One region of the Paenibacillus sp. J31R122 genome, then DNA from elsewhere that is predicted to be linked to it. Evidence: riboswitches for the same ligand, from Rfam matches in the RefSeq annotation. Region 1 holds a riboswitch; each other region holds the start of a gene.

Region 1 (9,870 bases):
TCACCATACTTCTTCCAAGCAGCAGCAGCTTTCTGTTTGTTAGCTCCGCAGCATGAATAACCTGCTGTAGACGGTGAACATTCGAAGCGAATGTTGATATAAATACTTTATGTTCTGCTTTTTTAAATGCTTCTTCAATATGCCCGCCTACAAGCTTTTCAGATGGAGTAAAGCCCGGTCGTTCTGCATTCGTGCTTTCTGAGAGTAAGGCAAGTACGCCATTTTCTCCTATGCTAGCCATTTTATGAATATCTGGATACTCATTATTTACTGGTGTTAAATCAAATTTGAAATCTCCCGTATGGACGACCGTTCCTTCGGGTGTATAGAATACGACGCCAAGACAATCAGGGATACTGTGATTAGTTTTGAAAAAGGTTATTTTAAACGCGCCTAATTCAATAATTGATTCTGAGTTGATTTCATTGAGCTCGGTATCCCTTAGCAAATTGTTTTCTCTCAATTTCCCTTTAATTAATCCTAAAGTTAATTGCGATCCGTAAATAGGCAAATTCATTTGTTTTAAAATATAGGGTATTCCCCCAATATGGTCTTCGTGTCCGTGGGTAACAATTAATGCGCGTACTTTATCCTTGTTCTCCTTGAGGAAAGTGATGTCGGGAATGATGAGATCGATTCCTAACAAGCTCTCGTCTGGAAATTTTGAACCGCAATCAATAACGACGATATCATCTTCATATTGCACCACATACATATTTTTGCCTATCTCATGTATGCCGCCTAGTGCGAAAACCGAGAGTGTGTTTTCCATATTTCCAGACCTCCTGCTAATGGGTACAGTTACGTTAAGATATCAGATACTTTGTCCATTATTTAGCACATCTATTCCCTTTACTGCCAATCCTCTACTCCCTGCTGCAGACTCACCCAGTTACTTGCTCATACAACACAAATAGCTATAAGCCTCTCATTAATAATTGAAACCTCTGCTCCTTAAACACGTTATTACCGAATATACTTACAGAAAGCTCATGCTTACGAAGATGGTTTTGCATTCGCAAAACCTAAGTCTATGCTTACGAAGATGGTTTTGCATTCGCAAAACCTTTAGGAGGCCAAATGATGGAAACATTCGGCAGAGGATGTCTGTACATTATTCTCGGTGTTATTGCGGTTATGATGCTTGCCTTTATCGTCGGCGACACGATAACGATTCCATGGTTCATACTCATACCCCTTATTGTTCTTGCCTTTTGGGCCGCGTCTCGAAAAGGAAAGTAAGGGCATCATACTTGAACAAAAAAAGGAGCTGCCCCTTGACCATATGCATGGTTTTGGGAACAGCTCCTTCATCCTGTTAATCTATTTACGTCAGCAGCACAACTCTAGCCGTTGAATCCCAGCTAACTGCTATTCCAATCTCTGTGGCCAGATCGCGTATTTTAACATAACCAGTCGCTTCAGAAAGAATAGATTCAAGTTCTACTCCGTTTACCGTTACTTTACTTCCACTCCAATCAATATCGGCACCAAGCGCTTCACCTACCAGTCTAGCAGGAACCCATGTGGATCCGTTAATTAAATATCCATCTGATAGCACTTGGCCTCTATAGGTTACAACGATTGGCGAAGCATCCTTCAGCTTCTCCGGGTTCGGAATTTGCTGACCGCCCTGAACATCGTATCTCTTTAAACTATATTGTTGAATAATCGTTTTCAGTTTGCTAGGATAGGCCTGATCCGTTGCATAGCCGCAAGCATAGAGCATTTGAGCCTGCTGCTCAGGTGTTTGAGCTTTACGCACACGTTCATATCTAGGTGTAGCCAGCAGCAAATCCAAATCCTTATAGAAATGATAGACGCTGCTATATGCTCGAAATGCCGCTTTTTCATTTACGCTGCGGCCATCGATATATTCCCAGGTCCCCTTTACTACTGCCTCGCCATGCCAATAGTCATTGGTCCTCCCGCTTCCTACCTTTATCCCCCCTAGGTTATACCATGAATGAATGACTCCGCCTGTTTCTAGTAAGTTTTGAGCTAGTCGAACGGAAGGGAACATCGTTGAGCCTTCTCGCTTTACCCGAATAACTGTAGGAGACAATACATTAAAAAATTCAATCCTTGTCATCGCAGCCATCTCGTGCCTCCTTTTTTCAGCCCTTTACAAACCTCATACAAACTTATAACTCAACTTTCGCAGATCAAAAACGATCTGGAAATGTTTATATCCATGCGATTTTGACCTCATATTCATGGGGCTTTACTAAGCGTAAACGTCTGTCGTCTTCCTTGGCGGCAAAGCAATGTTTCGCGCTAAATGTTAAGCCTATTATTAGAGTGAAACTTATAAATTCATATTATTAAAAAACGGACGATTTGAATGGAATTTGTACAGTCTAATCGTCTTTTAATCCATTTCCTTTGTGTTTGAATGGAATTTATCCACTCTGATACGACGCTAGCAACCTTTTCAGGACCAAACAGTCGATTTGACTGGATGAAATACAGTCAAACTCCAACCCAGCACTTAGAATGAAATTTTGATTGGATAAAATACAGTCAAACTGAGATAATCATCTACCTCTATCCCTCATACAAGGTTATCCATTTTTAATTAACACTCATTCAAACACAATCCCCGCAATGGATCGCGTGTTTGCCCAGCCACATCAAGGGTTACCTGCCTATTTTAGGCTGCGAAAGTTGAGTTATAACTTCTTATCTATGAACCAAGCTGTTGTTTCTTTGTATGCATCGGGAGCTTTGTTGGCAACGGACAAAAAGGAATGAACCCGCAGCCGCATGGGATACAGGTTCATTCCTAGGCACAACACGATTCAAAAATAGCTCTGTCAATCTAACCCATAAAATCGTCGTGTATTGGCAAGCAATATCTTCGATGCATGCTCGACCGTATATTGCTTAATTCGCGCGATTTGCTTAGCTGCATCAGCCGTCATAGAAGGCTCTGTTTTTCTACCTGCATAAGGCCCTTCAAACGGCCATGGCCCATCAGTCTCTACCATTAGCTGCTCTATTGGATACTGCTCCACGATTGTCATGATCTCTTCCTCGTACGCAACATCAGGTGTCACCGACACCAGATAGCCGCTTGCAATCATTCGCCTTACCAATTGCTCACTGCCTTTAAACCAGTGGAAATGTGCCCTGCGTACGTTATGCTTAGCCAAAATGTCACACGCTTTAGCTCCATCCTCATAAACAGCGTGCAGCACGATTGGGCGATCCAGCTCTGCAGCGAGCGCCGCGAAACGATCAAGCAGCTCCAGATAAGGCGTTTCATCAAAAGCTTCACCCGCAGCCTCAGCTTCTGTACGCGTATAATATGGCAGACCAACCTCTCCAATCGCAAACGGCTCTCCCGCTTCATGGCGCTGTCTTATCCATGCGAACAACTGATCAAGCTCGGCTACAGTTGGAAGCTGCTGTTCGGGATGGAAGCCATATGCCGGGTGTACCCGTCCTGGGTAGCTTAGCGCAAGCTCTCTATTCACAATTGACGACTGCAAATGCATTGAAACCGCAACAACAGCTGCAAGGCCTTCTCCAAACGCCTTCTGCAGCAGCTCTTCCCGATCCTCAGCTGCGTACAAATCAACATGCAGATGCGCGTCGATATAAGCTGGGCCTAGTTTTTCCTGCTGAAAATATTTTTGCTCCGTCATCTCATTTGCCCTCATGTACGCCAGTCTTTAACATCTCATAAATCTGTTGCTTTATCTCATTAAATTGCGGATTGGTCCAGAGCGCTTCACTGCGCGGCCGCTCAAAATTTACGTCGAATTGATCCAATACGACAGCAGGCTTAGCGGACAGTACGATAACGCGATCGGAAAGAAACAAAGCTTCTTCTATGCTATGCGTCACCAGAAGCACCGATCTGCGGTTTTCCTCCCATATAGACGTCAGCCATTTCTGCATATCCAATCTCGTTAAAGCATCCAATGCGCCAAACGGCTCGTCAAGCAGCATTAGCCGCTGCGGAGCCAATAAGGCTCGCAGGAAGGAAACACGCTGCAGCATACCGCCGGATAGCACATGCGGATAAGCACTCGCATATTCTTCCAAGCCGATTCGCTGCAACCATTCCTTCGTCTTCGACTTCGCTATGCCGCGATCTAAGCCGGATATCGCTAAAGACAGCTCAATATTTCCTGCAACTGTTCGCCACGGAAGCAATGCCGATTGCTGAGGCATATAGGAGATGTGACCCCGTTCGCCTGTTGTTTGCTTCCCATTAATCCAAATCTCGCCCTCGCTCGGCTGTTCCAGTCCTCCAATGACTTGAAACAAGGTCGTCTTCCCGCTTCCCGAGGGCCCGATGATGGAGACGAACTCACCATCGGCTACGGAAAACGATAATCCGCCCAGCACTTCCTTGCTTGAAGCGCCTTTCCCAAACTGTTTGCGCACTTGTACAACCTCTAATGTATTTGGATGTTCTGCTGCTGTATCACTCATTCGCTATTCCTCCTGTCCTAAAGGTTTGTGGCACAAACCTACTTCGTATCAGCATCTTTCGCAGGCCTCCAACGAATAATTAAACGCTCCGCCAGGCTCACTAGTCCGAATAAGGTCAAGCTGAATATAATGATTATAATAACGGCTGCAAACACACGACCCGGCATAAATCCTTTAGATGAGAGCAGCATAAAGGCGCCTAGACCTTTTTTGGTGCCGAGCCATTCTGCGACAACTGCGCTTAACACGCTGTATGATGCTGCTATTTTCAATCCAGAAAACAAATGAACGATAGCATGCGGCAGCTCAAGGCGCCAAAACAGCTGCCATTTGCGAATGCCGATCATCTGCAAGTAATTGCGGAGCTGCACATCTGTATTCGTCAATCCGCCAAGCATCGCGATCGTAATTGGAAAAAAGCATACCAGCATAACGAGCAGCACCTTCGGTAGCAGACCGAACCCAAACATCATCATTAAAATCGGCGCAATTGCGATGATTGGCACGTTTTGGGATAATATTAGCAGTGGATAAACGGCTGTTCGCACACCAGGAAGAAGATGCAGCAAAGCGGCGAGCACGAAGCCCACCGCCGATCCGCCGACAAAGCCGTATATTGTGAGCTGTACTGTTGCCCATGTATGCTCCATTAGTCTTGGCCAAACTTTGATAGCCTCTTGCACAATTGTAACAGGTGAAGGAAGCATCCAGTGGTCAATATCCCCCAACATAACAGCCGCCTGCCAAAAAACGAGCAATGCTATAAATACCGCCAATGGAGGCCAGATTTTAGACCATGCGCTCTTGTTATTGCCCATCTGGATATTTCTCTAGCAATCGACCCATCGAAGCGCCTTTGGTCGGATTATAATAAATTTTAATTTGTGATATAACGGATGGACAGCCCATCTCTGTCATTGCTTCGCTCATTGATTGCACCACGCCCAGCAAATGACTAAGCTCGCCCTCCATTGTCGTCTCAAGCGGTGCCACACGGTAAGGTACGCCAGCCGCCTTGATGATCTCAATTGCCCGATCCACGTAAGGAAGAACGCTTTCGCCTCCTGGTGTCGTCGGTAAAATCTGAATGCTTACTAATGCGTTTGCCATATGATTTCCTGCTTTCTCTGCTGCTTATTATCGTCATTATTCTGGTAAAAACTCATTCGTAAACGCCTTCTCCGATTCAAGCTCCTTCTCAAGCAGCTTGTGCTCAAACATCCACGTCGCGTAATTATCCCATACGCTGAGCTTCTGTTCACCCCAACGAGCCGCGTCATCCTGATATTTCGGGCTCAGCCACTTCTGACTGGCACGAACGAGATCAGCATTCAAATCCGGCTCGGCTTTGATCAAAATTTCTGCCGCATCCTCGGGATTGTCAATCGCATATTTGTAGCCTTGAGCCGCAGCCGCTGTAAATGCCTTAACGATTTCTGGCTTCTCGGCAATCATCGTTTCATTTGTCGCAAGTACAGGTGTATAATAATCCAGTTTGTCGCTGTAATCGGTTAAATAAACCATATTGATTTTTTCACCGCGAAGCTCAGCTTCGACACCGGTCCATGCATAATAAATCCAAGCGAAGTCGATGTCACGCTTAACTGCCGTAAAAAAGTCACTGTCGCCGATGCTGATCATGTTAACTTTACTAGCGTCAGCCTTCTTCTCCTGCATAAGTGATGTGATAACGGCCTCCTCGACAGGTGCGCCCCAGCCGCCGTACGTTTTTCCTTCAAACTTTTCCGGGGAATCAATCCCCTTGGCGAGCGGCGATGCAAATCCTGATGTGTTGTGCTGTATAATAGCTGCAATCGACACGAGCGGAACATCCGCAATCCGCGCCATCGTAATCGACTCTTGATAGCTTATACCGAACTCTATTTTACCGGATGCAACCATTTGATCAGCCCCGCTCTCGCCTGGCTGAATAATCTCAACATCCAATCCCTGCTCCTTAAAAAAGCCTTTATCTCTCGCGACATACAGTCCGGTATGATTCGTATTCGGCGTCCAGTCAAGCACGACCTGTACCTTCTCAAGCGGCTTATCTGCTCCCCCTTGCTCCTTTTCGTTCGCAGACGGTGCGTTATTCGCTCCGCAGCCTGCCAGTGCCAATACAAGCACGAGCAAAGTGCCAACGATTTTCCAAGATGATTGCCGAGCCTTCTTCTGATTCATGATGTGTTGTGTTCCCCTCTCAACTATTTCTATTTGTTTAAGGCGACGACTCCTCATTATTATCCGGGTAATGGATTCCGATCAAAAAAAAAGCGTCCCCCTAATCCGGAGGACGCCATAATTTCGGCTGTGCAACTGTAATATTTCACTTATGCTGATCCATTTGATCAAGCTTGCAAAATAAACAGAGCTTCTGTCCCTACGCTGGCATTATCCAGATCAGGTTAACGGGTCGGAATTGTACAGATAATCCCCTCTCAGCCGGCCTAACCAGCTCCCCGGAACATATTCGGTTTCGTCAATACCTTTAATTGTATAGCAAAAGCCTATCAGAAGGCTAGTTTTTTTTGAATAGCAGCATTATGACTCCTCTATCCCGCCGTTTTATATCGTTTTCGAACACCAACTACAAGCATGAGCAGAGGCACCGCGATTTGAAAGAACGGTATTAGCTTCAGCGATATTTCAAATCCAAACCATTGATGATACGTATTGTTTGGCTCCAAAAAAGATGTAAAATAGATGATCACGCCTATCGGCATAACACAATATCGATAGGCGATGCCTGTTGCAGCGCTGAACGTAAATACGGACGCCATATATAAGGCAGTCATTTTCACATAAAGCCCTATAAATAATAACAAAGTGATAATGACATCGAGCCTCTCTAGAAAGTTAGCCAACCTAATCAACTGTACAACCTCCAGCAGCGGAAGCGCCGTTACCGCTGCTAATTCCGGTCCAAGCACGCTCATGACGAGCATATTCATAAATACGAGAAAAGCGGATACTGCGATTTGCGGCCAATACGTACTCCGACCCCATGCGTTCTTCTCGCTAAGATGCTTCCAGTACACGAGAAAAATGATCATTTGTCCAAATGGAAACGAAAGCAGGTCCGGAAAAGCCGCCTTAATAATTGGTGCTGCCCCATTCTCGAACATAGGCAGCAAATGGTTTATACGGGGCAAATTCGCAATGAACAGCAGTATTATGATAAGGGTATAGCTTATCACAACAATAGGAAACAGCAGTTGAACAACACGAACAAACACCTCAATCCCTTTGCTTACGGTATAAGCCGCGGCACTAATGATAAGCAGCATAATAATCCAGCGAGGCGTGAACGACAGCAGTGCCATAACTGTAAGTTCACCTACATCTCGCACATTCCTCATCGAGTAATAAGCAAACAAACCCGCATACACGATCCCAATTGCTCCACCAATCCATCGTCCAAAATGCATGATTAAAAGCTCAGCTAGTCCCGCTTCTAAGGCGCGTCGTTGAATACACACGTAAATGAAAGTTAACAACAAACCGGCAGCTGCAGCAAACGTCATTGCGATCCAAGCATCCTGCTTCGCTTGAATGCCGAGCTCGAATAACGGTGTGCTGCCGATTAGGAAGATTATAATCAAAATTGATAATTGGCTTTTGCCGATTTGCTGCATAACGTCTCCTTTCCACTTATGAGCGATTCTTCTCTTGTGCCTTTTTGAAGCCGCTGCTGCTCATACCCGTTGAATTTACTTTCACCTTCACGGTTATTTTCACTTCCGTTTGCGGAAACACTTCATTCCAGCTATCCTTCACTTCAGCCCATTGCTTCGGAAATTTCTTATGTATAACATTGCCGAAGCCCACTACATCCGTTTTATGCTTACGAATAGCCTTCCAGCCCTTCTCCATTACTGCTTTAATCTCATCTTCAATAAGCTTCTGGACAACATCGACCTGTGCAGGCTTCATCAGATCGCCGCCGCAATTGTACTCCATCAGCGTTCCATCAGCTGACACATTCACATGCATAATCCATTTGCTTCCTGATCGCTCTGCCCGCAGCTTGGTTGCTGCATGCTTTATTAATATGGATGATTTTTTCTGTTCTTTTTCTTCACAAGCAAATGCTACCGTCGTTCTCTTCACATGATTGGCTAGCCACATAACCCCTTGACTTTCATCGTTTGAGATCCATCCTGTCAGCTTGTCCCCCGCAATCAGTCCCAGCTCGAATAATCTAACCTTAGACGGTGTATTGGTATGGGTGAGTTTATCCGCCCGATCCATGCTCTCACCTGTTCCAGAGAGGATTAAGCCTGGAATACCGGTCGCTTGAACAGGGCCTAGCAAATCTAAGAATAGGTCATGAATCGTCATTTGACGAAAAGTAGAACTATTTATTTCTTCATTGGCAATCATACGCTGTATGGCCGCACCCGGTATTTTCTCTAGCGGTATAAGCTGCTCTAGCATCCGGCGACCGCTTCCTTTGGATAGAAATACGTTTACCGTTTCGCGTGAATCTTGGTTGCGCAAATAAGTGTCGAGCAGAGGAGCAATCCCTTTGCGCGCTGCCTCCTCACCGATAATAACAATTTGAGTGTGAGCAAAATAGAGCCGGCGAGACGTTTCTTGGCTCGCCTTGCCTACAGCTTCTCGAAAGCTCTCCCCATTCGTCGAAAATACATTGACCGATGCTGAGCTGCCAGCATTGCTCTGACCTGAAATCGCTTGAGGGATGACGATTTGGAACGATAATACCCACATCCCCCCCTTCCAATCAACGCTTGTTCCCGAAACAATTGCAATTTCATTGAGCTCCACACGGTTCCAACAGCCAGCTTGCAGCAAGAAAACGAACAGAACCAGCAAGTACCTCCATTTTTTCACAGCCGCTCCTCCTTCCTACGGCTTGCCTGAATGGCGCTGTGCCGGTGGTTTTTTACCATTCGGACGCCGCTTCGGGTTACGCAAATTCAAATCAAGCGGCCGCAGTACAATTGCCCACCAAGGCAGGCGGACGAACACATCTCTCCATATCCCTGGCTTCGTCGGGCCAGGTGCAATTGGAGACATATAAGGCACTCCAAAGGAACGCAGCGACGTTAGATGGACCAGTAAAAACAGTGCCGTAATAAAAATGCCGTAAAAACCGAAAATACCCGCCATGATCATGAAACCGAAGCGGATAATGCGAGAAGTAACAGCCATATTAAATTCCGGCATAACAAAATTTGAAATGGCAGTGAAAGAAACAACAATAACCATCCCCGCCGAGACGATTCCAGCCTGTACAGCGGATTGACCGAGCACGAGAGCCCCTACAATTGAAACAGCAGGTCCAATCGCACGCGGCATGCGCAATCCCGCCTCACGCAGCACCTCGAAAGTCACTTCCATAAGAAGAGCCTCAACCAAACCAGGAAACGGGATACCCTCCCGTTGAGCCGCAAGGCTTAT
Region 2 (9,870 bases), on a different contig from region 1:
AAGCATTACGGGAGGAGAGCCATCTTTCTCTGATAAAACCGTACGCGACTACATGGTGCCGCTCCTTCAATATGCGCGCAGCCGTGGTATTCGTTCGCAAATCAACTCCAATGTAACTCTTCCTTATAGCAGATATGAGCAGTTAGCGCCCTATTTGGACGTCATGCATATTTCATTTAATTATACCTCCGCAGAGCAATTTCACCAGATTGGATTTGCAAAGGCAGGACATCACGTATCGCTAGAAGCAGCTACCAAGCTGTATGAACGGATGATCGATAATACCCGTCGTCTTAGTGAAACGGGAGTATTAGTATCGGCGGAGTCGATGATCAATTATAGAACGTATGACAAAATCGATGAGATCCATCAGTTAATCGTAGAAATGGGATGCCAGCGCCATGAAGTGCATCCGATGTACCCAAGTGCATTTGCCAAGGATTTGCCTGTTCTTTCGAGAGCGCAAATGCTGCAGGCGATTGAGAAGCTGCTGGATACAAGGGATAAGTCCGTTTGGATGCTGTTTGGAACTTTACCGTTCTTCCATTGCAGTGATAGCGCTGAGGAGCGTAAGCTGCTTACACGGCTCGCAAACGAGCCGAATGTAACCGTTCGGAACGATCCAGACGGCCGTAACAGGCTCAATGTTAACTTGTTTACAGGTGACGTATACGTAACTGACTTCTCTGATGTACCGGCCTTTGGTAATATTAGCTCTTCAAAGCTGGATGATTTGTTTGAAAGCTGGCTTGATCATAAGCTTGCGAAAAGTGTGAATTGTCATTGTTCAGCAGCAGCCTGCTGCGGTCCGAATTTGCTTGTCAAAGATATGTATTTTAAGGATATAGATTTTCATCAACGCAGTGCTATGTTGGAATAGCAGGCAGTTGCCGCTCTCTTGCATCGATTGAATTTGAAATGCCGAATTGCCTGTTCAATAGGAGAGGAGGAGAAGCGATGTCCGTAAAAACGCTAATATTTATTGCAGTTGGCTTGCTGCTGCTGTACTTGATGTTTACAGTCGGGGCACCTTTTATGTTAGCCCTTGTTGTAGCAATCTTTCTAGAACCGCTTTGTCAGTTTTTCATGAAGAGATTCCGGATGAATAGACTAGTCGCAGCTACTGTGTCTAGCTCTATTTTTACAGTCATCCTCATTGGTTTAATCGGATTGCTAGGCGTCAAAATTGTAGCAGAGCTTATCGCTTTCTTCAAAAAAGTACCGAATTACTTCGAGGACGTCAACGGTATGGTCGATGACCTTATGCTGCAAGCGCAATCGTTGTATCAAGGTTTGCCTCCAGATGCAATTGATACACTTGAAAGCTGGCTAATGGGCTTAACGAGTACACTAACGAAAATGGTAGGCTCATTGTCTAATACCGTTCTTGCGTTTGCATCAAGTATACCTGGCATGTTTATATTCTTTATCGTATTTTTAGTGGCTGTATATATGTTTAGCTTCAGCTTAAATACGATGAAGGCAACTGTATTGTCGATGTTCGATGAGAAATCACAGACGCAAGTAAATGATGTGCTGCTTAATTTGAGAAAATCTATTTTTGGATTTTTGCGTTCGCAGTTTATATTAAGCGCCTTAACGTATATCATTTCCTTAATAGGACTGTTTGTTCTCGATATTAAGTATCCTCTGGCGATTGCACTGCTTATTATTGTGGTTGACATTATGCCTATTCTCGGGACGGGTTCGGTGCTAGTGCCGTGGGGAACCTACTTAATACTTACTGGCGATGCGTTCTCAGGAGTTGGACTCATCATACTGTTTCTATTTATTACGGTGTTCCGCAGGATTGTTGAGCCGAAAATTCTTGGGGATTCAGTCGGAATTGGCTCTTTGTCCGCACTTATTAGTTTATACGTGGGTTTCAAGCTGGTCGGCGTTATCGGTGTATTTATCGGACCTCTCATCGTCATTATTTATATGGCGGCGCGCAAAGCTGGATTATTCCAAATGAAAATAAAGTTATAGCATGCAATTGGCTGGAAAGCAATAGGCCGAGCCGTGTCAAAGAGAGCCTCCTTCACGTATGATACTGCAAAAAAGCAGATTACTAGGAGGCCTCTAATTAAATGGCACCAATAAAAATGGCGATTATTACGCCTGGGTCGTACCCGATTCCATCGGCTGGGAGCAGTTCGGTCGAGCGGGTGATTGAGAAGTTTGCTCCGCTGCTGCTGCCCTATGCCGAGCCTCGTATTTATGGGAAACTGAGTAATAAGCTGCCCCGCTACGGGATGTTTAAAGGTCTTGTTTGCGAGAGGTTTCCTGCTGGAAATAAGCAAAGATATGTTGAAGCGGTAGCAAGCAGTGTGAAGCGCTACTCACCGGATATCATCGATGTCGAAAATCGTCCTCAATATGTATTAACGATGAAACGAATGAATCCAGACAAGCCTGTCTGGCTTTATTTGCATTCATCCACATTTATCGTTCCGCCGTATATTTCGTCTGCAAAGCTGCATAAATGTCTGCAGGCTGCAGATAAAATTATTGTGAACAGCGAGTATTTGAGACATATAGTCGTTACTAAGGTTCCTGAGGTTGCAGCTAAGACTAACGTTATCTATCCTGGTGTCGACACGATCAGATTTCCTTCACAATATTCGGCTCAGGGAGCTGAAATGCGGAAGAAATTTCGTAATAACAGAGGCCTGAATGGAAAAAAGGTTGTATTATTCATCGGGAGGCTTATTCCGCTAAAAGGCGTTCATCATTTGCTGCGTGTCGTTCCGAAGCTAATAAAAAGACATCCTGACTTAATCGTTATTATTGTCGGCAGTCCATTTTACGGCTCGCATCGAAAGACCGCTTATTCGCGTAAGCTGGAGAAGCTTGGGCGGAAGTGTCCAGGACATGTACGATTTATACCTTACGTGCCTTATACGGAAGTGCCAAGCTGGGCACTTGCAGCTGATATTGCCGTCGTTCCATCTGGACAACGTGAGGCATTCGGGCTTGTTAATGTGGAAGCAATGTCCTGCGGCGTGCCCGTTATCGCAACTCGTGCAGGCGGAATGAAGGAAATCATTCGGCATGGAGTGACTGGTTATTTGGTTAACGAAAGTCATATTGAATCGGAGCTCAAAAATAAGCTGAATCTGCTGTTAAGCGATAAACAGCTGCGTGAGAGGATGGGGAAGCGCAGCCGTGAACGGGTGGAGCAGACGTTTACTTGGAGGCATACCGCTAATCGTTGGTTGAAGCTATTCCGAGAAAAAGGATTCTAATTGGTACCACGATTTTGTGGAAATGAGAAAATGAGGGTTGACACTCTTCTTGAATTAACGTTATAGTCTAACAAGGAAATCCACTAGGGGCGCCGTTACGGCTGAGATAAAGCGATATGCTTTGGTCCCTTTGAACCTGATCTGGGTCATGCCAGCGTAGGAAAGTGGGATTGTGCGTTTATTTACACAAAACGTGAGAAAGCGCTCTGCTTCAATCGGCTGCATAGTCAGCTCGAATGAGATTGGATGGCAGTGCTTCGTCCGCTTGTATGCCAAGCAGGCTCGATTCTCGTGTTTGACGACACATTTCAACCGCTCCTTCGCTGGGGCGGTTTTTTTGTTGTGATAGAGTGCTCCCCATTTAGTAGAACCATATGCTGGTTCACTTAAGAGCAGCCTTTCTAATCCCCCGCCTCAGCGATTGTTGCCGCATTAGATTATGCGTCTTTAGCGGTGCCTTTAAACTTTCTTATATGCTCGCATATACCTCCAGGTGGAATTCCGATTATTCCATATGGGAGGTTTTTTTGTACTATGGCAATTATTATGACGCCGCTGCCAGGCAGCCGCAAGGTATATGTAACAGGAACGAAGGAGAGCATCCGCGTACCTATGAGAGAAATTGTATTAGATCCGACTACTGGAAGAAACGGCGAGGAGCAGTCGAATGAATCGGTTTTCGTATATGATGCTAGCGGTCCTTATACCGATCTTGCCTATGAGGCTGACATCAGACGCGGATTGCCTGCGGTGCGCGTGAGTTGGATTACTGAAAGAGACGATGTAGAGGCCTATGAAGGGCGAGAAGTTCGTCCAGAGGATAACGGATTTATATCGGAGGAAAAGGCTGAGCAGCGAGGCGCTGAGCTGTTTCCTGGCTTATCAAGAAGGCCGCTGAGGGCGAAGGAAGGCTTAAACGTAACACAGCTGCATTATGCCCGTAAGGGCTGCATTACTCCTGAAATGGAGTATATCGCGATTCGAGAAGGCTTGAGCGCTGAATTTGTGCGGAATGAAATTGCTGCAGGGCGTGCCATTATACCTGCTAATATCAATCATCCAGAAAGTGAACCGATGATAATCGGGCGTCATTTTCATGTGAAAATAAACGCGAACATAGGAAACTCAGCAGTTGCGTCATCCATCGAGGAAGAGGTAGAAAAGATGACCTGGGCAACGCGTTGGGGCGCTGATACGATTATGGATTTGTCGACCGGCAAAAACATTCATACGACGCGTGAGTGGATCGTACGAAATTCACCGGTTCCTGTAGGAACAGTGCCGATTTATCAGGCGCTTGAAAAGGTAAATGGGAAAGCGGAGGATCTCAGTTGGGAAGTATATCGCGATACGCTAATCGAGCAAGCGGAGCAAGGCGTTGACTATTTTACAATTCATGCGGGAGTACTGCTGCGTTATATTCCACTTACAGCCAAGCGAGTAACGGGCATCGTCTCACGCGGGGGCTCTATTATGGCTGCTTGGTGCTTAGCCCATCATAAAGAAAATTTTTTGTATACGCATTTTGAAGATATTTGCAAAATTATGAAGCAGTATGATGTTTCGTTCTCGTTGGGTGACGGACTAAGACCAGGTTCAATAGCCGACGCGAATGATGACGCGCAGTTTGCTGAGCTGGATACGCTGGGGGAGCTGACGAAAATTGCGTGGAAGCATGATGTACAGGTGATGATTGAAGGGCCAGGACATGTGCCTTTGCATCTCATTAAGGAAAATATGGATCGTCAATTGGAAGTTTGTGATGAGGCGCCATTTTATACGCTTGGACCGCTTACGACTGATATCGCACCCGGTTATGATCATATTACGTCAGCAATCGGAGCGGCTATGATTGGTTGGTTCGGAACAGCAATGCTCTGCTACGTAACGCCAAAGGAGCATTTGGGTCTACCGAACAAGGAGGACGTGAAGGAGGGGGTCATCACTTACAAAATCGCGGCACATGCCGCTGATTTAGCAAAGGGTCATCCACGCGCCAGGCTGCGTGACGATGCATTATCGAAAGCTCGCTTTGAATTCAGGTGGCGTGATCAATTCCATCTATCACTTGATCCAGAACGGGCAATGGCCTATCACGACGAGACATTGCCGGCAGATGCCGCGAAATCCGCCCATTTTTGCTCCATGTGCGGGCCGAAGTTTTGCAGCATGCGGATTACGCAGGATATTAGGGAGTACGCGGCGCAGAACGGGCTTGAGACAACGGAAGCAATTGAATCTGGTATGAAGGAAAAGGCAGAGGCATTCAAAGCGGCAGGGAGCTCTATTTATGGTCAATCATGACCAACACGCTTGGACTGACCGGTATTCCAGGCAAACGAGATTTGCGCCGATTGGTGAAGTGGGCCAGACAAAGCTGAGTGATGCTATCGTCCTTATTGTTGGAATCGGTGCTCTTGGTGCTTCGCTTGCACAGCATATGGTGCGCGCAGGTATCGGCGAGGTGAGACTGGTCGATCGCGATTATGTCGAGCCTAGTAATTTGCAAAGGCAGATGCTGTTCGATGAGGCTGACGCGCTTGCTATGCTGCCAAAGGCTGTTGCTGCTGCCGAAAAGCTTCGTAAAATAAATAGCGAGATTAGCATAACAGCTTCTGTAACAGACGTACATGAGCATACGGTACAACCTCTAGTTGCAGGAGCGCACCTTGTGCTCGACGGTACAGATAATACGTCAACACGCTTGCTGCTTAGCGATCAATGCTTCCAGCAAGGCATTCCGTTTATCTATGGCGGAATTGCAGGATCACATGGGATGAGCGCCGCCCTTATACCAGGACAAACAACATGTCTGCGATGCTTAATTGGTTCATCGGAAGAGGAAGCGGAGGTGGACACCTGCGACACGGTTGGTGTTCTTTCTCCAGCTGTAGAATTCGTGGCTGCACTGCAGGCTGCCGAGGCAATCAAGTGGCTGTCGGGCAATGAAGCCGCGATACGTCTAACGATGGTCAGCTTTGATCTATGGTCTTTCCGTCTCCGAGAAGCGATATTGCCTTTGGGCAGCGAGGCATGTAAATATTGCGGCCAAAAGCATCGGATGGAGGAGAGCAGCGATACTCGTGCAGAAGAAGAGGGAGCGGCATACGGTGCTGTTATGGTTGCAGAAACAGTAGCAGATGAAGATGAAGTAGGCACCGTTGTACTATGTGGAAGGAATTCGGTACAGGTGACGCTAGCAAAGCCGCTACAGCTAGAAAAGCAGGAGGAGCAATTAGCAGCTCAAGGCTGCAGGTTGACTGTAAATCGTTATTTGGTAAAGGCCTTTCTGCCGAGCGGGGAACAGCTAGTCTTATTCCCGGATGGGCGAGTACTTGTACAAGGTACAGCTGATAGGGAGAAGGCGGCCTGGCTGTGCAAAACCTATATTTTGGGAAAAAGACATAAGTCATTTATTCGATAACGGGGGATTGGTTATGCAATATGAAGGATGGAAGGATTTTCGGTTGTATGCCATAACCGCACAGTCAAATCATCCGGGGAGATCGGTTGTGGACGTTATGGAGCAGACGCTTCTGGGAGGCGCACAGATCGTTCAGCTTCGCAACAAGACAGGAACGCGAGCGGAAGTGCTTGAACAAGCAAGGGAGCTGCGATTGCTGACGCGGAAATATAAGGTGCCGTTCATTATTAATGATTATCCGGATATCGTTCTGGAGGTCGATGCGGATGGCGTTCATCTAGGTCAAGAGGATATGCCGATTGCAGAAGCAAGAAGGCTTATGGGGCCTGATCGAATCATTGGGATTTCAACACATAACTTGGTCCAGGCCATAAAGGCTGAACGAGACGGGGCCGATTATATTGGCGTGGGGCCCGTATTTCCAACCAATACGAAGCCAGGCCGCGCAGCTGTAACGACAAGCTATGTCTCAGAGGCGGCAAGTCATATCTCGATTCCTTTCGTTGCTATTGGCGGGATCAATTTAGCAAATGTTGATCAAGTGCTCGCGGCTGGCGCGAAGCGAATATGCGCCGTATCGGAAATCGTAGGCAGTGAAAACCCCGCCGCAGTATGCCGGTCATTCCTTCAAGCTATCCAGTCTGTGGACTCACAATTTTCGACCAATGAGAAGAGTGTAACTGTAAATGGCCGTCTTGAGCAGGTTTGTGCAGATACGATTGAAGAGCTGGTCGTTCTGCTTGGTCAACAAAACAAGAAGCTTATAGTTGAACTAAACGGAGTCATAGTGCAGCGTACGAATTGGGCAAATACAGTGCTTGAAGATGGTGCTGTTATTGAACTGGTCCATTTTGTAGGAGGGGGTTGAAGGGTATGGAGAAACGGGAAAATGAAGACCTGCTAGTCATAGGCGGTCATACGCTTCGCTCGCGATTTTTGTTTGGAACGGGAAGATTTCCAAGTCCTGCTGTACTTCAGCAGGCGCTCGCGGCATCTGGATCAGAAGTCATTACGTTTGCTGTGAGACGCGTTAATCTGGACAGTGTAGAGGATGACTCTATATTGCAGCATTTCGCGGAGCAATCGACTATTTATTTGCCAAACACATCAGGTGCGGGAACAGCTGAGGAGGCGGCAAGAATTGCTAGACTTGCGCGAGAGGCGGGGTTGGGCAGCTGGATAAAGATTGAGATAAGCGGTGACCCGCGCACGCTTTTGCCGGATCCGATTGAAACGCTTCGCGCGACCGAAATGCTTGCTAAAGAAGGCTTTATCGTTCTTCCTTATACATCGGATGACCCTATGCTTTGCAAAAGGCTGGAGGAAGCTGGAGCAGCAGCGGTCATGCCAGGAGGTTCACCAATCGGAACAGGGCTTGGTTTGCTGAATCCGTATAATCTCGGACTGATAGCTGAGCAATCTAAAGTGCCCGTCATCATTGATGCGGGTATCGGGTCGGCTAAGGATGCCGCGGAAGCGATGGAGCTTGGCGCGGACGGTATATTGGCGAATACGCCGATAGCTAAAGCACAGGATCCTGTCATGATGGCACGAGCATTTCGCTTAGCTATTGAAGCAGGCCGTCTCGCTTGGCAGGCTGGTCGTATACCGAAGAAGCGCTACGCTTCGGCAAGCAGCGACTGGGCAGGCTCGTTGTTCGAAGCTGCAGCGAGCGGCAAGGGTATAGGCGGAGGCGATTAACAATGACGCAATCCATTATCGTGTTGGGTGGAGGAATAATTGGCTTGTCCTGCGCTTTTGAAGCGGCTTGCAGAGGAATGAAGGTTACATTAATTGAGCCTGCTGAACTCGGCGGTCAAGCATCGGGTGCTGCTGCTGGAATGCTCGCTCCCTATTCAGAGAATACGGAGCAGCCGGATAGCTTCTTCCAACTGAGCCTGCACAGCCTTCGTCATTATCCGAAGTGGATTGAAGTTGTAGAGGAGCTGTCTGGCATGTCGGTGGAATGGACTCGCAGCGGCAGCATAAACGTGCTTCTGCATGAAGCTGATGTGCTGCCGATGCAATCTAGGCTGCACTGGCAAAACGTTCACGGAGCAGAAGCGGAGCTTATTGACGCGGCACAGCTTAGGAAGCTTGAGCCGCAGCTTGTAAAGTCGGCCGTTGCTGGTGTATATACGCCTCATGAGAGTCATATCTACGCGCCAAAGCTGGTAGCTGCATTGGAGGTGGCGTGCCGTAAGCTCGGTGTCTTGATCGTGACGCAAGCGGGTGAAGTGGATAACGTCGTCGCGCATGTCGATGGAGGTGTAACGGTTCATGCCAAGGAACTGCATAGGCCGATAAGCGCTGAACGGCTCGTTGTCTGTGCGGGAGCTTGGTCAGGCGCATATGAGAGTTGGCTCGGACTAACGATACCGATTCATCCAATACGAGGACAAATCTGTTCCTTCGAGCATAGCATTGATGAAGTGAGGCATATGATATTTAGCAGCCAAGCTTACTGGGTTGGCAAACAGAACGGCCGTCTCGTTTGTGGAGCGTCCGAGGATGTAGCAGGCTTTGATACACAAGTAACAGAGCGAGGGATCGGTCGGTTGATAAGAAGCAGCAATCAGCTTTTTCCGTATCTGGAAGGTAAGGAAACGGCTAATCGATGGGCAGGTCTGCGTCCAGCAACAAAGGATGGTTTTCCTCTTATTGGTGAGGTCGATGGGATGCCGAACGTTTTAATGGCGGCGGGACATTATCGTAATGGAATTTTGTTAAGTCCAGTTACTGCGTTAATGATTGCAGATTTGCTTGAAGGGAAGCAGGCTGAACTACCGATAAATGCATTTTCACCAAATCGTTTTACAGTCTCTCAATCCAGACGACGAAGTTGTTAGTAAGTACAATTTTCTATGCCAGGTGTATAACAGTCTCTATGCCAGATGCATTACAGTCAATGAAGATAACGTCCTTGTAAGTTTGAGTATAGCCATGTCGCAGGAGCTAAGTGCTCCTGCTTTTTTTTGTACAATTGTATTTTTATTGATTCATGAGTAGCCAGCCCATAGGTAGTTGCATATATTGCCTATGACATTTCAGGTGGAAGAAGGAGAGAACAATGACAAAAAGCAGAAGAGGAAAAAGCCCGAAGGGGCGAAAGCCGCTTTTTTATGTTGATAATCCGCAGACTTCCGAGTTACAGTGGCTGGATGAATCGAACATAAGGAAAGGAACTACTCGATTTGA
Region 3 (9,870 bases), on a different contig from region 1:
TGCGTGAGCAAGGAGTAGGTGCCGCTCTTACGGAATCGGCCATTATATTAGAGCATACAGATGATGCGACAGTGGCTCGCATTGTGAAAAACTTGGTGGAACACAATCATTCTATCTATCGTGTCGAAGAAAAGAGAAAGTCGCTTGAGGATCTCTTCCTCCAAATTGTCGAGGAGGGAAAACGGCTATGATGGGAAGAGCGCTAGCCGCCGATTTTGTGAAAATACGCGGGAAAGGAATATGGTTTCTTGTCATCCTGGGACCAGTCGGACTGCTTGCCATGCAGGCTCTCAATTTCGGGATTCGCTATGATTATATGACGACTAAATACGCGGACGATTTATGGGGAGTATTGCTTGAAAATATTTTTATGTTCGTTCCGATTTCACTGTTTCTAGGGATCACACTTGTTTGTTCGCTGCTTGCTAATGTAGAGCATCATACCAGCTCATGGAAGCAGCTGCTTGCGCTGCCTATCTCGAGAACCGCTGTATTTGGCGCCAAATTTGCGCTTAGCGTCCTTTTGCTCACCTTTTCCTGCGTTCTTCTGGCCGTTGGCACATTGGCGCTTGGACTTTTATTGAAGTTCGGAACAGATTTTCCGCTTGGCGATCTTTTGCGACTCAGCTTTTATCCATTTGCCGCTTCCTTGCCGGTGCTAGCCTTGTCATTGTGGCTCTGTATGACCTTTAAGAATCAAGCCCTCCCTATTACACTAGGCGTTGTTATCTCACTTACCTCTATGTTCTCACTATCATTGACGGAATGGATTCCCATTAGTTGGCCTGCTTTGGCCTACCTCGGATCTGACCCGAAGTGGTTCATCGGAGGCGGTCTACTGTTCGGAGCCGTCATTCTGCTGCTTGGTGCGCTTCACTTCGAGCGAAAGGATGTGAGCTAAGATGGGAACATTTTTTAGAGTACTTGCCTCAGAACAGCTGAAGCTTTCCAAATCATTCATCTGGCTGCTCGTCCCGATCAGTCCTTTGCTGGCGATGCTGCTCGGTATGATGATTTCCTTTCAGCCTGGACAAGAGGATATACAATATCTCATTTTGCTATCTTCGATGGGTTCCTTTCATGCCATGCTGTTCCTGCCTATATTAACCGGTATTTTCTCAGCATTCATATGCCGCTATGAACATAGCGGAGGAGGCTGGAAGCAGTTGCTTACGCTGCCTATCTCTCGAACGGCGTTGTATTTAGCCAAATTCACATGGGTTGCCATGCTGCTTGCGGTCACGCAGCTATTATTCGTTGGAGCTGTATTGCTAGCTTCCGCCTATCAAGGGATAACAGAGGTATCATGGGAAACTCTGCTTACTAGCGCTATCGGCGGCTGGATCGCATGCTTGCCGCTCGCTGCCCTGCAATTGTGGGTATCCATCAGCTGGAGCAGCTTCGCGGCACCGCTTGCGATCAATGTCATGCTGACCGTTCCAAATATGCTGGTCATCAATTCTGCGACATATGGTCCCTTTTATCCGTGGGCTCAACCGAGTTTAGTCATGCTTGCATTCAGTACAGAGAAGTTTGGCGCGCTCACACTGCCGCTTGAGAGCTTATTTATTACGATAGTAGGAAGCTTTATCGTATTTTTTGCAGGCGGACTTATCTATTTCAATAAAAAAGAAATCTAATTAGTCAGATGCTTCATCGCCTCTTTCCTGCTAAGAGGCGATAGAGCGGTTTCCGCTACAAATTGCCGCACAACGGTTGAATCGGTTTTGGCATACTCTCTAAGCGACCAGCCTATCGCTTTGCGAATAAAAAAATCAGGATCATCTTTTAAACGACTAATGAATTCAAACAATCGAACCGTGTCGGTGCTTTGTTTATACTTGAGCTGATACAAAATAGCAGAACGACGAAGCCACAGATTATCTGAATGGACCCAGCGTTCCGTATAGACAGGAATAAGCGCTGGGTATTTGGAGAAATGATACCCGATTAGATGAGGCGCCAAAAAATCGACCGTATCCCACCAAGAGTTAGACGTAACCATTCCTTCCAGCACATCAATATAGGCAGGCTCGGCGTGCTTCTTATATTTCTCAAGCAGAGCCATGGCCGCGTAGTGAAATTCACGTTCCGGCAGTTCCCACAGCTGTGCAGCAGTTAGAAGCAGCTCGTCGCCCTTCGGCACTTCGTTCTGCTTCCAGAACTCACGCAAAAGCTGCGTTCGCTCAGGCGACTTTATTCCTAAAAAGTCAAATTGATTGCGCAGGTATGCTTTCATCGGCTCAGCCTTTGCTGGATCTGCATGCTGCCTTAACCAAGCTTCCAGCTTTTGCGCGCTGGCTGTCATTTGGTTCATTTGGTTCATTTGGGCACCTCCGATTTATGAATGAGAGTGAGAACGAACTTCTTTAATCGTCTGGGACATACCTCTATTCCACAAAACCTTTACTCCTTATTTGAAAACGGCTGACTCTCGCCTAAATCTAATTTAGTTTCAGTTTCTGAAATTAATTTAGACTTCAACTCAATAAACCTTGTATTAGTTTCAGTTCTTGAGACTAGATAGCTTCTTTCTGAGGAAACCATGCAAAAAAACTCATTTAGGTTCACAAATTGAAATTATCGGCTCGACTACGAGTAGCGTTAAGCAACTAGTTTCAATATATCACACTAAGCAAATATAACCGTATATCTGCTGCACATATCAGAAAAAAACAGCCCAAACCATCTGTTCATGGTTGGGCTGTTCTAGTTAGGTTGTTCTGGTTATGGTTGTTCTAGTTAGTCTGTTCTAGTTAGTCTGTTCTAGTTAGGCTGTTCTGGTTATGTTGTTCTGGTTACACTATTCACTTAAGCTATTATTCTCTTAAGCTCTCTTAGGCTATTATTCTCTTAAACGATTATCTACTTAACCAATCATTTACTTAGACTCACCATGCAAATATCTGAAGAAAGGCTTATCCACCCAAAATTGTGTTGGCGTAATCGTAACATCAGGGTCGATGGCTTTCAATCCTGCTACCACTTTGGCAGAATCCTCGTTGAGTGAGAAAGGATTTACTGTATAAGGGCTGTCTTCATCGGAAATAAAGTTGTTTGTAATAATTTCATAACCCTTTAATTCCGTTGAAGAATAATAGAGCGGCTGCCACCATGAGCTAGCGATCAGACCAGCTTGACCATCCTCGTTTTTCTTTGCATAGCTTTCGATAACGCTGTCGAAAGCAGCTTTATCTGCAGCTGTCTTAAATTCAAATTCTAGATCGTATTCTTTCGCGTAAGCGATATAGTTACCGTTAGCGATTTGTACAACGTTCGGACCTGGATCTCCCCACTCTGCCAAATGCACGAAAGCGGATGTTTTAGGCTCGAATTGTACTTTCGCATTTAGCCCTTCACTTCTCAGCAATCCAATTAGCTGTACAGCATGCTTATAATCGGAATGTCCGTAAACAAGCGAAAGTGATGGAATAAAGTTAGGCTCAAAGCGGGAATCCTTCAAGCTGTAGCCGGTAATCAGCTGCTGCTCCAATGCCGTATTAACAAGCTTTTGCAGATTTGGCGCATCAATAATATCGGAATTTTCGTAAGCGCTTTTCAGCTTTGAATAAATATCAGCATCGTTAACGTAGCCGATGTATTGCTTGTAAAGACCTTTTGTAATAAGAACTTTACCTAGAAGCGTGTTGATCAACTGCTCGCTCGCAATGTCCTTTGGTTTGAAGTTCGTATAAAATTCTGCTGGCAAAAGACCCGTATCAACGGCAAGCGCCAACTCCTGAGCCACCTTAGTACCTAGTGTGCTTCCGTTTACATGAAGTGCGCTAAGCGCTTTATTAACCTTTGCAGTAGGATAAGTGTAAGCCAGCTCTTTAAGATCAGCCGCTCTTACTGCAATAGAAATGGCAACCACATTCGTTAGTTGTCCGTCTCCCTGTATAGCAGGTCCTGATAGAATACCATTCTCATATAGAGCAGCAGCAGCTGGAAACAATGCGTCGCTCCCCTTCACATCAGTAAAAGCAACCTCTTTACCTGTAGGCTCGTAACCAAGTATGTCAGCTACAGCATCTATAAACTGGCCTTTCGTAATCGTTCCTGTAAGATTAACGCCATGCTTCTCTTGCAAAAATTGCTTATACTGCGCTACCCCATCTTCTTGCGATTCAGCAATAGTTGCTGCAACAGGTGCTGGAGAAGCCGCGTAAGCAGCCGATTGCGCAAATACGATAGAAAAGGATAAGAGGAGTGCTGTTAGAAGCTTGGTATACGTAGCAACTGATTTTGACATGAACAATACCTCCATCAAATTTATTCCGACGGTTTTAATCGGATTTATGTAATTTGGATTATTATAACAACTCAAAATCCTTTGTGTCAACAATAATATTTTCACAAAATTATTTTCATAGATTCGAATTAAAACATCAAGAAAATACGACTCTCCCTCTCTCATATTCCCGGTTGTTGCTGACTACTCCATCTCATGGAAACCCTCATCATCAGCAATGCTTTGAATGTCCTCCGAGCTAATATTGATATATAGATAACCGTCCGCTTGCTGCTTCTTCAATGCCTTTTCTTTAAAAAAACGTGGACTGCCTTCGCCCGCATCTTCATCATAAACGAGAACAATCCCATCGGTTTTGCGAAATAACAACTCGTCCCTGGCGGTGAACTGCCAAACCCCATCATACGGCTGCTTGCTTACGGCAGCGTAATAATCGACCCCTTTTAAAATTTGCTGATAAAATTCCTTTTTATCGTCCTTCCATTTCTCGTCAGGGTTGCTGTATGCAGATAAAATCGACAGCCTCAACTGCGGATACGATTTCTTGAGCTCGATAACGACCTCACAAGCCCACAAATCCACCCCATATTGACCGGGTGTAATAACCCATTCCAAGCCCTCTTCTATTAATGGAATCAGCTTGCTGGTGAGCGCTTTTTTGATATATACAATGCCTTTATGCTTCTCATTAAAAATATTAAGCTCATGGGCACGATAGCCGGTAACGAGCAGATTTTTCATCTATTTCAACGCCTTCTCAAATAATTATGATTTACATATCTCCAGTGTATGCTATAGTATTGAAAAAACAAATCAAATATCTTCTATTTATTTCACTAGGGGAGTCTAACGACTGAGATGGAGCATCCGCTCTGGACCCTTGGAACCTGATCTGGATCATTCCAGCGGAGGGAAGTGGAACAAGACTTTCATTCATCGGCGTTAGCCTGACTGAATTTTTTGACCCACTCGTTTCCTTCGGAAATGGGTGGGTTTTTATTTGTTTACATACCTGCTTACGAAGTGAATCTGCTTCGCGAGCTTTGAAGGAGGTTTGTTTATTACTGCCCTATTATCGCTGAGAAAACTGACTTTCTCTTTTTCGCCCGCTTACGAACATCCTTTATTGTCCGGGATTTCCATGGACGTTCGCATGGGTGAATTCGTTTCTGTTATTGGAGCAAGCGGCTCTGGCAAAAGTACATTATTCAAGATGCTGGCAGGGTTACTAGAGCCTACGCATGGGGAAATTCTTTTTAACGGACAACGAATCTCCAACCGTCTCGGTAAAATCGCCTACATGCCTCAAAAGGATTTATTGCTGCCGTGGAGGACCGTCCTTGAAAACTGTTTGCTTCCCTTAGAGATCGCAAAGGTCAACAAACAAGAAAAGACCGCAGAAATTCGAGCAACGCTGGAACGCTTTGGCTTAGCTGGCTGCGAGCAGCTCTATCCCGATCAATTGTCAGGGGGAATGCGGCAGCGTGTCGCATTTCTAAGGACGCTAATTACCGGTCAAGAGCTGATGCTGCTCGATGAGCCCTTTGGTGCGTTAGATGCGATGACCAAGCGAGAGATGCATAAATGGCTGTTAGCTCTTTGGGGAGACATGAAGAAAACCGTTTTGTTCATTACACATGATCTGGAAGAAGCCATTCTACTTAGCGATCGTATTTATATGCTGTCAAATGAAGCTGAGCAAGGCGTTCAAGAAATTCAAGTCAATTTGCCCAGACCCAGACACTTTGAGATTAACTACGAACCGCAGTTTATACAGCTGAGACAAGATTTGGAGCGAAGGCTATATGCGCAAACAACAATCTAATACATGGCTAGGTAACTACGGACTATTTATAGCGCTATCGTTTTTCTTCTTGTTAGCTTGGGAATTGATCGTTCGACTTGGCTGGGTCCCGTCCTTTATTATACCCGCTCCTTTATCCATTGGGCGTGCGCTAATTGAGGATCGCGAACTTTTGCTGGGCAAACATTTGCTCGTTACGCTTAGAGAGGTTGCTTTTGGCTTTTTTTTATCTGTTATCGGTGGTGTGGCTCTTGCTGTGGGCATGCAAACTTTCCGAACGCTTGAGAAGGCGCTTTACCCTTTGATCGTCATTAGTCAAACGATCCCGCTTATTGCGATTTCACCCATCTTCATTATGTGGTTCGGCTATACCATCTGGAGTAAAGTCGCTGTTGTGTTTCTGACCGCCTTCTTCCCCATTGTAGTCAGCACATATGATGGGCTATGCCACGGAGATAAGGATTACAGGGAGCTACTATTGACGATAGGGGCGAATCGGTGGGATATTTTTCGCAAAATCCAGGTCCCTATCGCACTGCCCTCCTTCTTCTCCGGTCTTAAGCTGTCTATCGTCTATTGCGTGGTAGGCGCTACTATCGGCGAATGGCTTGGAGGAAGCGCAGGCTTAGGCTACTACAGTCGCCGCATGTCCAGCAATCTGAATACCGATTCGATGTTCGCATCCGTTTTCTTGCTGTCATTGATGGGTGTCATCCTGTTTCTAAGTATGGTACTACTAGAAAAAATACTATTTATGAGAAGAGGCAATCGGAAATGAAAAAGCAATTAAATATGGTGAAAATGCAATTAAGAATGAAATCAAGAGTCCATTTACATATAAAATCCGGAAGCAAATCGAATATTAAAAAGCTATTACCATTGCTGCTTGCGGCCTTAATGCTTCTAATAAGTGGCTGTGGCGGTTTGAATACGAATAATTCGGGCAATAAACAAGCAGCCGCATCTACCGCTCCCACAGTGGAGCAGCCGTTGCAAAAGCTGAGCATTATGCTGGACTGGTATCCGAACGCTGTGCATTCCTTCCTATACGCTGCGCAAAAAAACGGGTATTTCGCGAAGCAAGGCTTAGAGGTCGACATACAAATGCCTGCGGATACCAACGATGCTTTGAAGCTTGTAGCCGCAGGTAAAATCGACCTGGCGCTAAGCTATCAGCCTCAAATACTTATGGCACGCGGCGAAAATATACCTGTAAAATCGATTGCTGCAATCGTTAGACATCCGCTCAATCATTTGATGGTACCGCAAGACGGAGCAATTAAATCACCTAAAGATTTAACAGGCAAAAAAGTTGGCTACTCCTCCATTCCCCTGTATGAAGCGATGATGAGAACAATGATTAAGCATGATGGCGGGGACGCTGACAATGTCCATATGATAGACGTAGGCTTTGGCTTCATCCCAGCTATTTCAACTAAGAATGTAGATGCAATCATAGGCGGATTTATTAATCACGAGCAATTGCTTCTTGAAAAAGAAGGTTATCCGATGACAGCTTTGAGCCCTACTGACTATGGCGTGCCAGATTATTACGAGCTCGTGCTCGTTGCTAGTGATCAAGGGGTGAAGGATAAACAGGCTATATTTGAAAAGTTCATCCAAGCCATCACCGAGGGACAGCAATATGTTCAACAAAATAAGGAGCAGGCATTGACTATTTTGTTCGAGCATGAAGATCAGACGTCGCCGCTCGATAAGGAAATCGAAACGAAGAGCCTAGACATTTTACTGCCGCTGATGGATGCAGAAGATCAACCTTTTGGTCATCAGGATGCTGCTTCATGGGAAAAAGTACGAGAGTGGCTGGTTGCTAACGAATTGCTACCTGCGGATATTAAGGCTGAGGATGCATTTATCAACTAGGGAAAAATACTAGGGAGGATTACTAAGGAGGAGAATAAACGATGAACGTATACAAAGCATTGACGATAGCCGGCTCAGACAGCGGCGGCGGCGCGGGCATTCAGGCAGATTTGAAAACCTTCCAGGAGCTTGGTACATACGGCATGTCTGTTATAACAGCGGTCACCGCACAGAATACATTGGGCGTACAAGGAGTGTATCCGCTTGAATATGAAGCAATTAGCGAGCAGCTTGACTCCATCGGCTCGGATTTACAGCCTGACGCAGTAAAGACCGGCATGTTATTTAACGGAGAAATCATTCGAATCGTCGCCGCCAAAGTAGATCAGTACGGCTGGACTAATCTGATTATAGACCCGGTCATGGTAGCCAAAGGAGGCTCTTCCCTACTGCAGCAGGAAGCACTGCAAGCTCTCGTTCAGCAACTGATGCCACTCGCACTCGTAACTACGCCCAATATTCCAGAGGCGGAACTGCTTGCAAGGATGGCGATCCGTACGTTTAGAGACCGAGAAGAAGCAGCCAAACGTATGATCCAAATGGGCTCACGTTATGTCATTATAAAGGGTGGCCACGCTGCGGAGTCAGAACCAATCGTCGATCTAATCTACGATGGAGTAAACTTCAGTTATATCGAGAGCAAACGAATCGCAACTAGACATACTCATGGCACGGGATGCACCTACTCCGCCGCCATCACCGCCGAGCTTGCTCGCGGCAGAACCGTCATGGAGGCAATACAGACTGCCAAACTCTTCATCCAAGCGGCGATCGAGGATCAGCTCGGAATCGGCGCCGGGCACGGCCCGACAAATCATTTTGCTTATCAGCGGAGATTAAGAAGCAGGAGTGAGTGAGATGGGTTGTGGGGTTGGTCCATGTAAAGTTTGACTTGACATGTTCACAAAACATAACCGATGATCACTCCTTATTGGACGTATTAGTGTATTTAAATTTCATATCCGATCTTACTAGCATCACAAACTGATCATTTAATCATCAGTCCCCCATAATTATACAAAAACCTTCTTACTGTGAGGAGAAACTCAATAATTGTGAGGTTAGATTCACTAATTTCTATGCAGCTATTTTTCGGCTTTACACATAGTGAGGCAAACCTCACTCGTGATGAAGTTAGCTTCATGGGGAGTGAGGTTTACCTCATTCTACCGAACATTGTATCCCGAACCCTTGATATTAGTGAGATTATCCTCATTAAATAGTGAGTTACCTTCAGTAAAGGTCGAAGACTCAATTAGCTGCCACTCCTTCCACTGTTCCCAACACTAAGCTGCTACGAACAAGCCTTCGACATCATATGAATCCGATAATAAATTCCGGTAGGTTGGGCTTACTCCTTTATACTCAGCATCAATCTTTTGTATCAGCTAATCCTCAATCTTTTGTATCTGCTAATCCTCAATCTTTTGTATCTGCTAATCAATTCAAATTATATCCATCAAAAAACAGACCGCCTATCCAAAGAAGGCGGTCTGCACATGCTGCTATATACTTGCCCTATTTCTATTCCCGCATTATTCCTGCTGTAATCCTTCTGTATTCCTGTGGTATTCATGCTATGTTCCTTCTATAAACTAACCCTAATCTTGACCCATATCCTGCCCTACTACCTATACCCCAACTAACGATTATCAACCTTCTCCGGATACAAGTCATGGTTCATGAGGCGATGCTCCGCCATCTGCTCATATTTGGTGCCCGGTCGCCCCCAATTGCAGTAAGGGTCGATCGAAATGCCGCCACGCGGAGTGAATTTTCCCCATACTTCAATATAACGAGGGTCCATCAATTCGATGAGGTCGTTCATGATGATATTCATGCAGTCCTCATGGAAATCGCCATGATTGCGGAAGCTGAACAAATATAGTTTGAGCGACTTACTCTCTACCATTTTACAATCTGGGATATA

What was found. Region 1 has a riboswitch for thiamine pyrophosphate ahead of AC0YN7_RS25120 (ABC transporter substrate-binding protein). Riboswitches for the same ligand answer to the same signal wherever they lie in the genome.
Region 2: linked by a shared signal. The riboswitch ahead of thiC (phosphomethylpyrimidine synthase ThiC) and the one ahead of AC0YN7_RS25120 (ABC transporter substrate-binding protein) in region 1 are both predicted to bind thiamine pyrophosphate.
Region 3: linked by a shared signal. The riboswitch ahead of AC0YN7_RS07970 (ABC transporter ATP-binding protein) and the one ahead of AC0YN7_RS25120 (ABC transporter substrate-binding protein) in region 1 are both predicted to bind thiamine pyrophosphate.

Annotation. Positions count from the first base shown of each region.
Region 1 is NZ_JBWDNM010000018.1:93,071-102,940, reverse strand. Features, by position in the region: gene AC0YN7_RS25155 (ribonuclease J) at 1-772, opposite strand, end outside; gene AC0YN7_RS25150 (hypothetical protein) at 1,081-1,242, shown strand; gene AC0YN7_RS25145 (glucosaminidase domain-containing protein) at 1,328-2,101, opposite strand; gene AC0YN7_RS25140 (TatD family hydrolase) at 2,817-3,650, opposite strand; gene AC0YN7_RS25135 (ABC transporter ATP-binding protein) at 3,652-4,446, opposite strand; gene AC0YN7_RS25130 (ABC transporter permease) at 4,485-5,264, opposite strand; gene AC0YN7_RS25125 (thiamine-binding protein) at 5,254-5,556, opposite strand; gene AC0YN7_RS25120 (ABC transporter substrate-binding protein) at 5,593-6,627, opposite strand; TPP riboswitch at 6,807-6,918, opposite strand; gene AC0YN7_RS25115 (GerAB/ArcD/ProY family transporter) at 6,999-8,081, opposite strand; gene AC0YN7_RS25110 (Ger(x)C family spore germination protein) at 8,098-9,300, opposite strand; gene AC0YN7_RS25105 (spore germination protein) at 9,316-9,870, opposite strand, start outside.
Region 2 is NZ_JBWDNM010000003.1:32,443-42,312, forward strand. Features, by position in the region: gene yfkAB (radical SAM/CxCxxxxC motif protein YfkAB) at 1-880, shown strand, start outside; gene ytvI (sporulation integral membrane protein YtvI) at 958-1,989, shown strand; gene AC0YN7_RS06515 (glycosyltransferase family 4 protein) at 2,091-3,248, shown strand; TPP riboswitch at 3,324-3,428, shown strand; gene thiC (phosphomethylpyrimidine synthase ThiC) at 3,783-5,552, shown strand; gene AC0YN7_RS06525 (ThiF family adenylyltransferase) at 5,539-6,672, shown strand; gene thiE (thiamine phosphate synthase) at 6,686-7,540, shown strand; gene AC0YN7_RS06535 (thiazole synthase) at 7,546-8,373, shown strand; gene thiO (glycine oxidase ThiO) at 8,376-9,521, shown strand; gene AC0YN7_RS06545 (WIAG-tail domain) at 9,743-9,870, shown strand, end outside.
Region 3 is NZ_JBWDNM010000003.1:366,799-376,668, reverse strand. Features, by position in the region: gene AC0YN7_RS08000 (ABC transporter ATP-binding protein) at 1-191, shown strand, start outside; gene AC0YN7_RS07995 (ABC transporter permease) at 188-901, shown strand; gene AC0YN7_RS07990 (ABC transporter permease) at 903-1,640, shown strand; gene AC0YN7_RS07985 (DNA alkylation repair protein) at 1,637-2,326, opposite strand; gene AC0YN7_RS07980 (S-layer homology domain-containing protein) at 2,882-4,252, opposite strand; gene AC0YN7_RS07975 (SLOG family protein) at 4,436-4,993, opposite strand; TPP riboswitch at 5,081-5,183, shown strand; gene AC0YN7_RS07970 (ABC transporter ATP-binding protein) at 5,307-6,077, shown strand; gene AC0YN7_RS07965 (ABC transporter permease) at 6,058-6,834, shown strand; gene AC0YN7_RS07960 (ABC transporter substrate-binding protein) at 6,954-7,940, shown strand; gene thiD (bifunctional hydroxymethylpyrimidine kinase/phosphomethylpyrimidine kinase) at 7,982-8,797, shown strand; gene queF (preQ(1) synthase) at 9,583-9,870, opposite strand, start outside.